3 regions of the Brevibacillus sp. FSL L8-0520 genome follow, and region 2 is predicted to be linked to each of the others. Evidence: a T-box and tRNA genes for the amino acid it is inferred to sense, from the RefSeq annotation. Region 2 holds a T-box; the other regions hold tRNA genes.
What was found. A T-box is a leader RNA that pairs with one kind of tRNA and senses whether it is charged. The one in region 2 lies ahead of argS (arginine--tRNA ligase), so its partner is inferred to be a tRNA-Arg.
Positions count from the first base shown of each region.

Region 1: it encodes a tRNA-Arg, which carries the amino acid that the T-box ahead of argS (arginine--tRNA ligase) is inferred to sense. The anticodon was not compared.
Region 3: it encodes a tRNA-Arg, which carries the amino acid that the T-box ahead of argS (arginine--tRNA ligase) is inferred to sense. The anticodon was not compared.

Region 1 is NZ_CP150171.1:34,008-38,204, reverse strand. Features, by position in the region: gene istA (IS21 family transposase) at 1-355, shown strand, start outside; gene istB (IS21-like element helper ATPase IstB) at 352-1,131, shown strand; tRNA gene NSQ24_RS00150 (tRNA-Arg) at 1,782-1,858, opposite strand; gene aceA (isocitrate lyase) at 1,970-3,250, opposite strand; gene aceB (malate synthase A) at 3,269-4,197, opposite strand, start outside.
Region 2 is NZ_CP150171.1:2,195,293-2,199,489, reverse strand. Features, by position in the region: gene NSQ24_RS10925 (AraC family transcriptional regulator) at 30-890, shown strand; gene NSQ24_RS10920 (hypothetical protein) at 987-1,466, shown strand; T-box leader at 1,509-1,757, shown strand; gene argS (arginine--tRNA ligase) at 1,815-3,530, shown strand; gene NSQ24_RS10910 (hypothetical protein) at 3,732-4,130, opposite strand; gene NSQ24_RS10905 (deoxyribonuclease IV) at 4,170-4,197, opposite strand, start outside.
Region 3 is NZ_CP150171.1:4,739,106-4,743,302, reverse strand. Features, by position in the region: gene NSQ24_RS23240 (hypothetical protein) at 57-191, shown strand; gene NSQ24_RS23235 (DUF4023 domain-containing protein) at 257-394, opposite strand; gene NSQ24_RS23230 (hypothetical protein) at 548-898, opposite strand; gene NSQ24_RS23225 (hypothetical protein) at 1,048-1,503, opposite strand; tRNA gene NSQ24_RS23220 (tRNA-Arg) at 2,044-2,118, opposite strand; gene NSQ24_RS23215 (iron-siderophore ABC transporter substrate-binding protein) at 2,272-3,267, opposite strand; gene NSQ24_RS23210 (iron ABC transporter permease) at 3,441-4,197, shown strand, end outside.

The DNA.
Region 1 (4,197 bases), 2.2 Mb from region 2:
CGAAGAGGTAGAACGCCATACTCGAAGAGTATCGAATGATTCACTCGTTTCTTACGGAGGAAGCCGGTATTCAGTCCCCTATGTTTATGTAGGTCATACGGTAGAAGTACAAGATCTCCAGAATGGCCATATCCGGATCTATCAGGGCAACATGATCATCGCTGAACATCCTAAAGCTACTCGTACCAAGCAAGTCATAACCAATAAAAAACACTTCGAGGGGATTCAAAACCAAATTGGCGCGAAGGCTCCCCAACCTATGCCGCGTTTGGTTCCCAATCCAAGCCCCGAAGTGGTGGAACGTGATTTGTCTGTCTATGAGCAGTTTGCTGACGAGGAGGTAATCGTACAATGATACTCCAGGCCCGTTTAGAAGAAGCCTTTGTACAGATGGGATGGGTACGAATCCCGGAAATTATTCACCACCACGCAGAAGAAGCTGCTGCTCAGAATATATCGTATTTGGAGTTCTTGGACAAGCTTTTGCAAGAAGAAATCATGGCCAAGAGGGATCGGTTTATCCGCATGAAAACGCGATTGGCTCATTTACCCTACCATAAAACGTTGGAGCAATTCGATTTCAGTTTCCAGCCCTCCATTGATGAAAGACGGATTCGTGATTTGGCAACCCTCCGGTTTGTACAACAACAAGAGAATCTCATTTTACTTGGTCCGCCAGGGGTCGGCAAGACTCACTTGTCTGTTGCTTTGGCTCTCGAAGCTATCAAACAAGGGTTGACGGTTTACTTTACAACTGCTCATGATTTGGTTCAGACGCTCCAGATTGCTCATCAAAACAATAGCATCAAACAAAAAATGCGAGCATTTATAAAACCGAATGTACTCATCATTGATGAAATTGGATATCGCAAAATGGATGAAACCGCAGCTCACTTTTTCTTTCAAATTGTATCAGAACGTTATGAATCCGGCTCAATTATCCTTACTTCGAACAAATCCTATGGTTCGTGGGGAGAGATATTTGGGGATACAGTACTTGCTACAGCCATCCTTGATCGATTATTGCATCACTCCCACACGATCAACATTAAAGGGGAAAGTTATCGCATAAAGGAGAAGAAAAAAGCAGGTTTCTTTCGACCCGAGTCAACCGAAGATAAAACAGAATAAACGGAATTTTGGTCGCCACCCGCCCCCCTCAGAGGGGGCATCATTCAGACAAACCTATTGCCTATAATGGGGAAAATTCGAGTGCAGATAATGGGGAATTTTCATTTGCAGTTGACATACATAACCGCTCTACATCTAAGTCACTTTACATCTTTTAAATTTCCAATAGCGTTCGAGGGTGGTATCATTTCTCCGACGATTATAAAACCGATCCATATATTTGGCTTTCGCAACTAGTCTTTACATCGGGTGGACAGTTCCTTTCTAAGTATCCAATCAATCACACCAAAGTTTTCGGTTATACCAATATTTAAGTTGAAAGAATCGGTCCAAGGTATCTAATGTTGACAGTAAAGCTAAACAACCAACTGGAGATATCATAATGAAGAATAATCATAGACTATTACATCCGTAGGAGGGCTTAAATTACCGGTTATGTTTGTCTTCCGTAGACAGGGATACTTGTATTTTATCAGTTGTTCCGGTATCTTCTACAAATTACATCCTTTCGGGTTCAGCCGTTCAGTTGTAATGTACCAACATGCACTTTAGTTTAATAAAAGTTTGTAAAATGTTTGCAAACAGGCACTTACAGAAGAATGGCGCGGTTAGCCATCCGACTAAGACCCGCGCCATTTCTACTTTTCCAATGGCGTCCCCGAGAGGATTCGAACCTCCGACCTACAGTTTAGGAAACTGACGCTCTATCCTGCTGAGCTACGGGGACATATTCGTTTACACTCCTTCTATTATAGGGCGATTTCGCGCATTTTGCAAACGAAGGACCAGAGAGCTTATCCCTGGTCCTTTCCCTTTTTATTTACTTTAATTAAACACCTTAATGGTGAGTAAACTGCTCTTCCTCAGTAGAACCAGTCAATGCCGTCGTCGACGATGTGCCTCCTGCAATTACCTGCGCGACCTCATCAAAATACCCGGTGCCTACCTCCCGCTGGTGGCGCGTAGCCGTGTAGCCGTACGCCTCGCTCGCAAACTCCGCTTGCTGCAGCTCAGAGTAAGCAGCCATGCCGCGGTCGCGATAGCCCCGTGCCAGTTCAAACATGCTGTAGTTGAGGGCGTGGAAGCCGGCCAGCGTGACAAACTGGAACTTGTAGCCCATATCGCCCAGCTCGTTTTGGAAACGGGCGATGTCTGCTTCATCCAGCTTCTTCTTCCAGTTGAAGGACGGCGAGCAGTTGTAAGCCAGCAATTTGCCAGGGTATTTGGCGTGAATCGCTTCGGCAAAACGGCGTGCTTCCTCGAGGTTCGGCTCAGACGTTTCGCACCAGATCAAATCGGCGTATGGAGCATAGCTGAGTCCGCGGGCGATCGCGGCATCGAGTCCGCCTCTCATTCGGAAGAAGCCCTCTGGTGTCCGCTCCCCGGTCAAAAACGGCTTGTCGCTGTCGTCGATGTCACTTGTGATCAAAAACGCTCCGTTTGCATCGGTCCGGGCTACGATCACGGTCGGCACACCCATGACATCCGCCGCGAAACGGGCCGCTACCAGGTTGCGAATGGCCGCCTGTGTCGGAATCAGTACCTTGCCGCCCATATGGCCGCATTTTTTCTCTGATGCGAGCTGATCCTCAAAGTGTACACCCGATGCTCCCGCTTCGATCATGCCTTTCATCAGCTCAAAGACGTTGAGCGGTCCGCCAAAGCCGGCTTCCGCATCTGCCACGATGGGTGCAAACCAATAGGTGTCGCCCGTCCCTTCGGACTGTTGGATCTGATCTGCCCGCTGCAGTGCCTGATTGATCCGTTTGACCACCTGTGGGACACTGTTTGCCGGGTACAGGCTCTGGTCCGGGTACATCTGTCCGGCCAGATTGGCGTCGGCGGCTACTTGCCAGCCGCTTAGATAGATGGCTTTCAATCCCGCTTTTACTTGCTGGATCGCCTGATTCCCGGTCAAAGCGCCAAGCGCCTTGATGTGATGCTCCGTGTTGAGCAACTGCCACAGCCGCTCTGCCCCGATCCGGGCAAGCGTATGCTCGATTTGGACCGAGCCCCGCAGTCTGACTACATCTTCCGCCGTATACGGACGCTGCACCCCTTTAAACCGGTCTGTCTTCCAGCTTTCCTCTAATTGTCGAATAGCCTCTTGTTTGTTCATTTCTCCCACTCCCTTTTTTTAATCAAGATAGGCATAGCCTGGAACGGTCAAAAACTCGGAAAACTCGTCGGCCGTCACCAGCTGGAGGAACAATTCCCCTGCCAGCTTGTATTTGCCGGTTTCGTACCGTTCCTGGCCGATTTGCTGTTTCAAGGTTTGCAGCTCTTCGCTCAGCCACTGGGTGACCAAAGCAGTCGTAATCTTACGGCCATCCGGCAAAACACCCCGGCGGTGCTTGATCCATTGCCACACCTGAGCGCGGGAAATTTCCGCTGTTGCGGCGTCTTCCATCAGGTTGTTGATCGGCACGGCGCCATAGCCGCGAAGCCATGCCTCGATGTACTGAATCCCTACCCTGATGTTGGTGCGGACTCCTTCTTCGGTGATCTGGCCTTCCGGTACGGCCAGCAGGTCAGCGGCAGTTACATGGACGTCCTCGCGCTTATACCAGATCTGGTTTGCTTCCGGCATCAGGCGATTAAAGACTTCCATCGCCACCGGAACCAGTCCGGGGTGGGCCACCCAGCTTCCATCGTGTCCGTCGTACGCCTCCCGCTCTTTGTCTGCTTTCACTTTTGCCAGCGCTTCCTCGTTTTTTGCCGGGTCGTTTTTTACCGGAATTTGTGCGGCCATCCCGCCGATGCATGGTGCTCCCCGCCTGTGGCAGGTCTTGACCGCCAGTGTCGTGTACGCCCGCATAAAGGGCACCGTCATAGTCACCGTTGACCGGTCAGGCACAATCACATCGGGCCGGTTCCGCAGCTTTTTGATGTAGCTGAAGATGTAATCCCAGCGGCCGCAGTTTAGCCCTGCACTGTGTTCTCTCAGCTCGTACAGGATTTCTTCCATTTCAAAGGCGGCCAAAATCGTCTCGATCAAAACCGTTGCCTTGATAGTGCCTCGCGGTATGCCCAACTCATCCTGGGCAAAGCAAAAGACGTCGTTCC
Region 2 (4,197 bases):
AGTAGCACATCTGGGAAATGGAGGCAGGTATGGATCACTACGAGCGGATTCAATGCGCAATCGAATTTATCGAAAAGCATCTTCAAGAGGAGGTGAATATCGCGGATATTGCCGCGGAAGCCTGTTTTTCCGCCTTTCATTTTCAACGGCTGTTTCAAGCGATCTCCGGTTTTTCGGTTCACGAGTACATACGAAAAAGAAGGCTGAGCGAGGCCGCCGTTTTGTTGAAACAGACGCAAACAAGCATCCTTGATCTGGCTATCGCCTGCCAGTACGGCTCCCAGGAGGCGTTTACCCGTGCTTTTGAAGCTACTTTCGGCATCACCCCGGCCAAGTTCCGAAAGGCGAACATACCTATTTTCCTGCAAAAGAAGCTGGATTTTTTGGATGATCAAAAACGAGCAAAGGGAGAAATAAGCATGAACAAACCAAACATTGTGCAATTAAACAGCATTGCCATCGTCGGGTACGCCTACAAGACAAATCTGAACAACAAACGCTACTTTGAGGACATTCCCCGCTTCTATGCCGATTTCGGAAGGAATGGACACTATATGCGGATTCCCAACAAAGCCGCCCCTGACATGGCATACGGCATTTCGTGCGATTTCCAGGATAACGGCGACTTTACGTTCATCGTCGGCGAAGAGGTAAAAAACTTGGATGGCGAGCTGGAGGATGGCTTTGTCCACTGTCTGCTTCCGGCAGGGAAATACGCCGAATTCAGGGTGATCGGCTCTGTCCAAAATACAAGAACCTATATTTACGGCACCTGGCTTCCGAATTCCAACTACGAGCGAAGAGAAGGACCTGATTTTGAAATAACCGATGTCCGCCAGTCCGTGTACCCGGATCAAATGAAAATAAAAATTTACATACCGATCGACTAGTGTTCCAGCTCCAGTCCGCCCGCTGTCCCCGCTCATTGTCAATCCATGCCCCTTTTGCTATGATGAGGTCGAAGCCAAGCAAAGGAGCGAAACGCTTTGGATCCACTACACCCTTGTGACAAGCACGAATTCCTATCGCGTATCGAAACGGTAAAAGAACTGGAACAAACCGACTTCGAGACATATTCTGTCGTGAAAGACAGCGAAAATGGCCAACACTATCTCCGGTATTCCTTTACACATATCAATCTGTCCGAAGGGGGCAGGCGCGACGAATTCGACCACTTCCTGCCGCTTGAATCGGACGATGTTCTCGCGATTCTGTTCGGAGAGCAGGCTTATCAGTTTCCGGACAACTGGAAAACCGCCTATCTTCGCAGCGGCACGGATGAGCGGCTGATGCCATTCGACCCGAGTGAAAATCACGATCTGGAAAAGGACGCGGAGGCGGAGTTGGCTTTGCTCGAGAAGCTGCAGCAGTTCAAGCAGCAATGGAATGCTGCCGAAGACAAAGAATCGCTGACCCGCGACCTGTTTCGCGATCTCGATGCGATCATAAAAAAAGCGGATGATTGAGTTGCGAAAGCCGCATCCTTTTCGCTATAATGGATGAATCATAAAGGATCGATGATGAGGAAAGTACTCCGTCAAAATGCCCAAGCGAGCCGGGGATGGTGTAAGCCCGGTGCAGGATGGCGGCAGGAATCGCACCTCGGAGATGCTGTCTGATTGCCCGGTTTATCTCTGGAGCAAGTAAGGCAGCCGGGTCTGCCCGTTATCGCAGAACAAAGCGGCTGTGCTGCCCGAAATGTAAAGGCTGCATGGCAAAAAGAGTGGCACCGCGGGAGAATACCTCTCGTCTCTTGATCAATCAGAGACGCAGAGGTTTTTTTATTTTTCATGATGAAGGGAGTTTGCATCACTATGAGTTACAAGCATCAAGTGGCTGAGATGATTTCTGCAGCCCTTTCCAAGCAAGGCGTAGATACGCTGGGGGCCGAGCAAGTGCGCAACATGCTGGAGACGCCTCCGAATCCGGCCATGGGCGATATCGCCTTCCCTTGCTTTCAACTGGCAAAGGCACTTCGCAAAGCGCCTCCTGTGATTGCAGCCGAGCTTGCCCCGCTTATCTCGGGTACGCCGGTTCGCGAAGTCCAGGCAGCTGGCCCGTACGTCAATATTTTTCTCGATCAGCAAAGTGTCGCAGCAGAGGTAGTAGGCACCATCCTCTCCGCAGGAGCCGCTTACGGCAGCCGCGACATCGGCAAAGGGCGGAAGGTTCCGATCGATCTTTCTTCTCCCAACATCGCCAAGCCGTTTTCCATGGGGCATCTTCGCTCTACCGTGATCGGAAACGCGATTGCCAACATCATGGAAAAACACGGTTACCAGCCGGTCCGCATCAACCATCTGGGCGACTGGGGCACGCAGTTCGGCAAGCTGATCGTGGCGTATCGCCTGTGGGGCGACGAAGCAAAAGTAAAAGCGGAGCCGATCAAAGAACTGCTCAGCCTCTATGTGCGCTTCCACGAAGAAGCGGAGAACGATCCGTCTTTGGAGGATCAAGGGCGCGAGTGGTTTAAAAAGCTGGAGGACGGAGACGCAGAAGCGCTCCACCTGTGGCAGTGGTTCCGCGATGAATCTCTGAAGGAGTTCATGAAGATTTACGATCTGATGAACGTTTCCTTCGACTCGACACACGGCGAAGCATTTTACAACGACAAGATGGATCGCGTCGTCGCCATGCTGGAGGAAAAAGGCCTGCTGACGGAATCGGACGGCGCCATGGTCGTGACGCTGGATGAATACGACATGCCGCCAAGCCTGATCAAAAAATCGGACGGCGCCACGCTGTACGCGACGCGTGACCTTGCTGCTGCCCTCTACCGCCATGAAACCTACGACTTCGCCAAAGCGCTCTATGTCGTCGGAAACGAGCAACGCCTTCACTTCCAACAGCTCTACAAGGTACTGGAGAAAATGGGCTTTGAGTGGGCAAAGGAAATGCATCACATTCCGTTTGGCATGATGCTGAAGGACGGCAAGAAAATGTCCACGCGCAAGGGCAAGGTCGTCCTGCTGGAAGAAGTGCTGTCCCAGGCGATCGAAGACGTCAAGAAAGTGATCGAGGAAAAGAATCCTGGTCTCGCCAACAAGGAAGAAGTCGCCCGCCAGGTCGGCGTCGGGGCCGTCATCTTCCACGACTTGAAAAACTATCGTCTCAATGACATCAATTTCTCCTGGGAAGAGATGCTCACCTTTGAAGGCGAAACCGGTCCTTACGTCCAATACACGCACGCACGCGCTTGCTCCCTGCTGAGAAAAGGCGGCTATGTACCGTCCGCAGCGGTAAGCTTGCCTCAGGATGCGCTGGACAGCAAGGAAGCCTGGGCAGTCGTTACGCTTCTGAATGCATTCCCGGAAGTGATAGACCGCGCTGCCAACGGCTTTGATCCTTCGCAAATCGGGAAGTACGTGATCGACCTCGCGCAGGCCTTCAACAAGTTCTACGCAAACGTCCGCATCCTGGCCGAGGAGGACGCTGTGAAAAATGCGCGTCTCCAGCTCGTAGCGGCTGTTGTTACGGTCTTGAAGGAAGGGCTCCGCATTCTCGGACTCGCAGCACCGGAAGAAATGTAAGAAAACAAGCAAAACCGCCGATGCATTATGGGATCAGTCCCATGCAATGCGTCGGCGGTTTTTTTTCGATTGCCGGCCTTCCATCCGGTGCTAGCCTTCCATCCGGCTTGTCAGGAGTCTTGTCGCGGGGCTGGTCCGGAACTTGTAAACGTACCCGCCCCTTTTAACAGTGCATGTCTTTGATCGGCCTACGCTGCTTTTTTATTCTTCTTTCTTTGCATTTTTCCCAAACCAAGTCTTGCCCAGAAGCTCGACGACTTGTTTGGAGAGCGACACCGGCTGTTCCTTTTCATTTCCGGACGCATCCACGAGGCGGTACAGCATCGCCTTGTCATCGGCCGGGTCGGATTTGGTTTCCAGTGTGCAGTCTCCGATATTCCCTGCCTTGGTCCACTCTTCGATCATGATCTGATATTCGCCGGGGGCAAGCTCGATATAGTCATCCTCGGTCACATCAATGATGGCATAGCCATCGTGCTCAATTTCCGCATCGTATGTATGTCCGTTGGCTCCCTGGTAGAGGGCGAGCTCTTCGGGATTGTTCAGGTTTTCCTGCAGGGAAGAAAAATCTTCGATTGTTACTTTCACTCGTCTTTTCACGTATGTTCCTCCTTGGTTCGACACACAACTCTTCATTCCTCACTCTACCACACGGGTCGCTCCTTTT
Region 3 (4,197 bases), 2.5 Mb from region 2:
GGGCCGTACAGGACATACTACGGTTGATTGCGACTACCTTTGAAAGGGGTATCCACATGTCCAACAACCGCAGCACCCAATACGGCAACAATCAGGGACACAGCAGCAAATCGCAAACGTCCCAAAAGCAAACGTCCCAAAAGCAAAAGTCCGAAAAGGACAAAAACCTGAACAGGCAAGACCCGCAGTAGCAGGTCAGGCCTTGAGAGGGAGCATAAGGAAACGCCCTGGAGAGGAGCAATCTCCAGGGCGTTTTTTAGCGGATGCGCTGTTTGCTGGGGAGACGTTTTTCCGGGTGGCCGTAGCCATTGTGCTCCTTGTTCTCCTGAGCATGGGCCTGCGCTTCGTGAACTTTTCCGACGAACTCCTTTGTGCTCATCTTGGTAAAATCCATGCGGCACCTCCCAAAATTGGCATCACGCTTTCTTACTATGGCCCAATTGGTCAGGAAACATTTACGGCTCTCCAGTTAACGCCTATTATGAAAAGCCGACATCCTTGCAGAAAAAGGATGATCGGCTTTGTTTTGTTAGTCCCAAGCGAATGTTTACATAGGACCTACATTGAAGTTGAATGTATAAACAAGCATACCGCTATAGTAAACATCTACCTTGTAGTAGCCTGTGGAAGAGGCAATCACTCGACCCCGGGAGTCGATGCTGATCCCGCCCGGTTTTGACTCGTAGGAGATGTAGTGTGTGTAATTGGGGCCGCTGGGAAGACTATCGTAAATAGGATTTTGATAGAGATCCAGGTTCACATTGACTTCAGTAACGCTTGCCACGCCGACTGCAGCTTGCGATGGGGCGATCAAGGCTTCGGCATTAGCCGCAGCTTGTCCTGCCAAAAGCAAGGGAATGGCCAGCAAACCTGACCTGATAAGGTTCATTTTCTTCATCAAGACCCGCTCCTTTATTTCAAATGAACGAACAATACTGTAAATTCCATATACAAAACGCTTTTCGCTGCAAACGACGCCTATCGAAGTTATTCAGTATTAGTAAGATGACGATGCCCGTTGGAATGCTCAACAGGCGCCAAAATAGATTACGGAGTTTGGATGTACATATAGTGCACATCAGCTCCCCAATTCCAGTTTCCAGATTCGTCTTGGACACCTACTGATACACCAAGCGTTTCATTTCTAGGCAGTGAAACGGGAATTTCGAAGGACTGCGTATTGCTGCTTGTGTTTTGGGGCAGTACACCAGAGCTATAAATACTGCCGTTTTTATCATAGACAAGAACCCAGAATGTACTAAATACGGTGTTGTCATCTGGATCAGATTGGACCCACGTTATTTTTGGCTGCTCATTATAGTAGATGGTCGGGCTGTACTCTTTGTTTGAAGCAGGGGTGGTGATGCTCACGTAAGGCCGGTTATTGCCCTGGGCAGATGCGGTTGCCTCGGTTTTGGCAAAGGAAATGGAAGGTACAAGCGAAGTAATTGCCATTAAAGAGGCTAGCAGCAGAGTGGTTTTCTTCAATTTTTTAAGAACCATAATAAAACATCACTTCTAAATAATGTAAATTCAAAATGAATTGTAAACCTTTGTTTCTCAAAAGCAAATAGGTTTATGGTAAAAAATGTAAAGAAAAAGCCGCACACCCGCCTTCCTAGAACGGCAATCTCTATGACGGCGCATTCGAGCGCAATAAAATTCGGAGGTCGATCGGTATATGACGACTTTATTGAAGGATGAAACGGTGTGCAGCGCGGAGTATAACGAAGTCGAACGTGAGGTTAACAAAGTCGAACAAAGTCGAACGTGAGGCTAACGTTGGGGGAGCCAGTAAAAACGCAGCATCAATCGTAACTCTTTTAGGTGCTTCCGTAGCGGCACTATGTATTAGCGCTGTCCACGGTCGTTTTTGCATAATAAAAGCCTCCGTTTCATGTAACGGAGGCTTGCACATATCAGGAACGAGTACATAACGGGTATGGGGTACACGGTGCAGGGGAACGGTTTTGCCGATTTGCTCGCCAGTCCGTCCGGCAAATCACCGCCAGAATCCCGTCATATCGTCGTTTAAAGTCAGTATGGTACGCCCGAGAGGAGTCGAACCTCCGCACGCGGTTCCGGAGACCGCTGCTCTATCCACTGAGCTACGGGCGCATAATAGGATAACTTAAATTATAAAAGATAAGGCGGACAGATGCAAATGAAAAAATTGCAACCCGGATGTTGGGATGCACGAAGGGGAAATGGTTCCATGTACAAGCTTACAGAGCAGCAGGGGTGGGCCCATACTGCTCTGTCGAGTGTGTGTTATTTTACATCAAAGCGCTTCAAAATATCGTCCAGCAACAGTTCGGCTGACAAAATGCTGCCCCCGATGTTCCACACGACGTCGTTGACTTCAAACACTTTGTTGTTTTTCACGACATTGAGGTTTTTCCAGAGCGGGTCGTTCATCACTTCTTCTCTATATTTGGAGCCTTCTTTCTTTTCTCCATGATCCGATACCCAGTAAAACAGCACATCGCCGTCGGCATCAGCCAGTTGTTCCTTTGCGATCACTTGCATGAATTCATCCTTATCCTGAGAGGCCGGACGGGCAAAGCCCAGCTGGCTCAGCATGACGCCTGCAAAGGTATCCTTCATGTAAAGACGGATTTTCCCTGGCTGAAAGCGGATCAATGATACTTTGGCTTTTGTTTTGTCGCCCAGCTTTGCTTTCGCCTCTTCTACCTTTTTGTCAAAGTCGGCCAGGAGCTTTTCACCGTCGGCTTTTTTGCCAAGGGCTTCGGCATACAGCATGAAGTTGGGCTTCCATTTGCCCGCCAGATCCTCGGAGAATACCGTCGGGGCAATGCCGGACAACTGCGAATATACTTTTTCATGGCGGACCTTGTTGCCCAGGATCAGATCTGGTTTGAGGCTCGCGATCAGTTCGATGTTTGGCTGCGCCTCATCGCCCAGTACGGTTACATCCTGCATTTTGTCTTTAATATGGTCATGCCACGGATTTCCGCGCGGGGACTGCACAGCGCCTACAGGTTTGACACCCAGACCGAGCAGGGCTTCTGTCCCCTCGCTGGTCAGGACAACGACGCGCTCCGGGGTACCTTTGATCTCGGCTTCTCCCATCGCGTGTTTTACTTTCCGGATGTCGCTCTTGGTGTCAGTGGCTGCAGCCTGGTCCTGGCCCTGAGATTGCGCCGGTTGGCTGCCCGTGTTGTTTTGGCCGCCGCTGCAGCCCGTGACCAAAAGCATGAGAGACAATGCTGCTGCGATCAAAAGCTGCCACGATGGCTTGTGAATTGCCGACATGATGAAAACCTCCTGATTGATAGTGATTATCATTGTAGACAACATACTGTATTTGGAAAATAGGTGTCAACAGTTTTTTGATAATAATTATCATTTTCATTGACTAGAAGGTGAAAGGGATACTAAAATGTTACCAATGCAATTGGGGAAAGTAGGGAATACGTGTGCCATTTCTCTTGTCCAGCCGAATCCAAAAATCTGTCGTACTGGTCGCAGCCGTTGCGGTGCTGATCGTGGCCGTCGTTGCGAGTATCTTGCTCGGCCTGCAAAATTTCCGTTTTTCGACGGCGGTGGAGGCCTATGTCAGTTTCAATGGAAGCAATGAGCATTTGATCATCAAAAATGCGCGAGTGCCCCGGGCGATCGTCGCCGCATTTGTCGGGGGGAGTCTGGCGGTAGCGGGGGCTCTTTTGCAGGCACTCACCCGCAATCCGCTTGCCTCCCCCTCTATATTTGGAATCAACTCCGGTGCAGCTTTCATGATCGTGTTGTCCCTGTTTCTCTTCGGTCCCGTGTTTTCGTTTACCGAGCTGATGTGGGTTGGCTTTATCGGAGCAAGCTTGACGGCTGTCATGGTCTACATGCTTGGATCAGCCGGACGGGGAGGGATGTCGCCGGTAAAAGTGACCCTTTCCGGCGCGGCAGTCGCTGCGTTTGCCTCGTCGCTGACATCGCTGCTCATGCTCATAGACAACATGGCGCTTGAAGAAGCCCTTAACTGGTTGATTGGATCTGTGTCGGGACGCGATTTGCGCCACGCCCTGCTGATCGTTCCCTATCTGGTATGCGGGTGGATCATTGCCTGGATGCTGGCAGGGTCCTTAAACCTGATGTCTTTGGGGGATGATGTGGCCAAAAGCCTGGGGCAAAAAATTGTCTGGGTCAAGGCAGGTATCGTGCTGGTAGTGGTTCTTCTCGCAG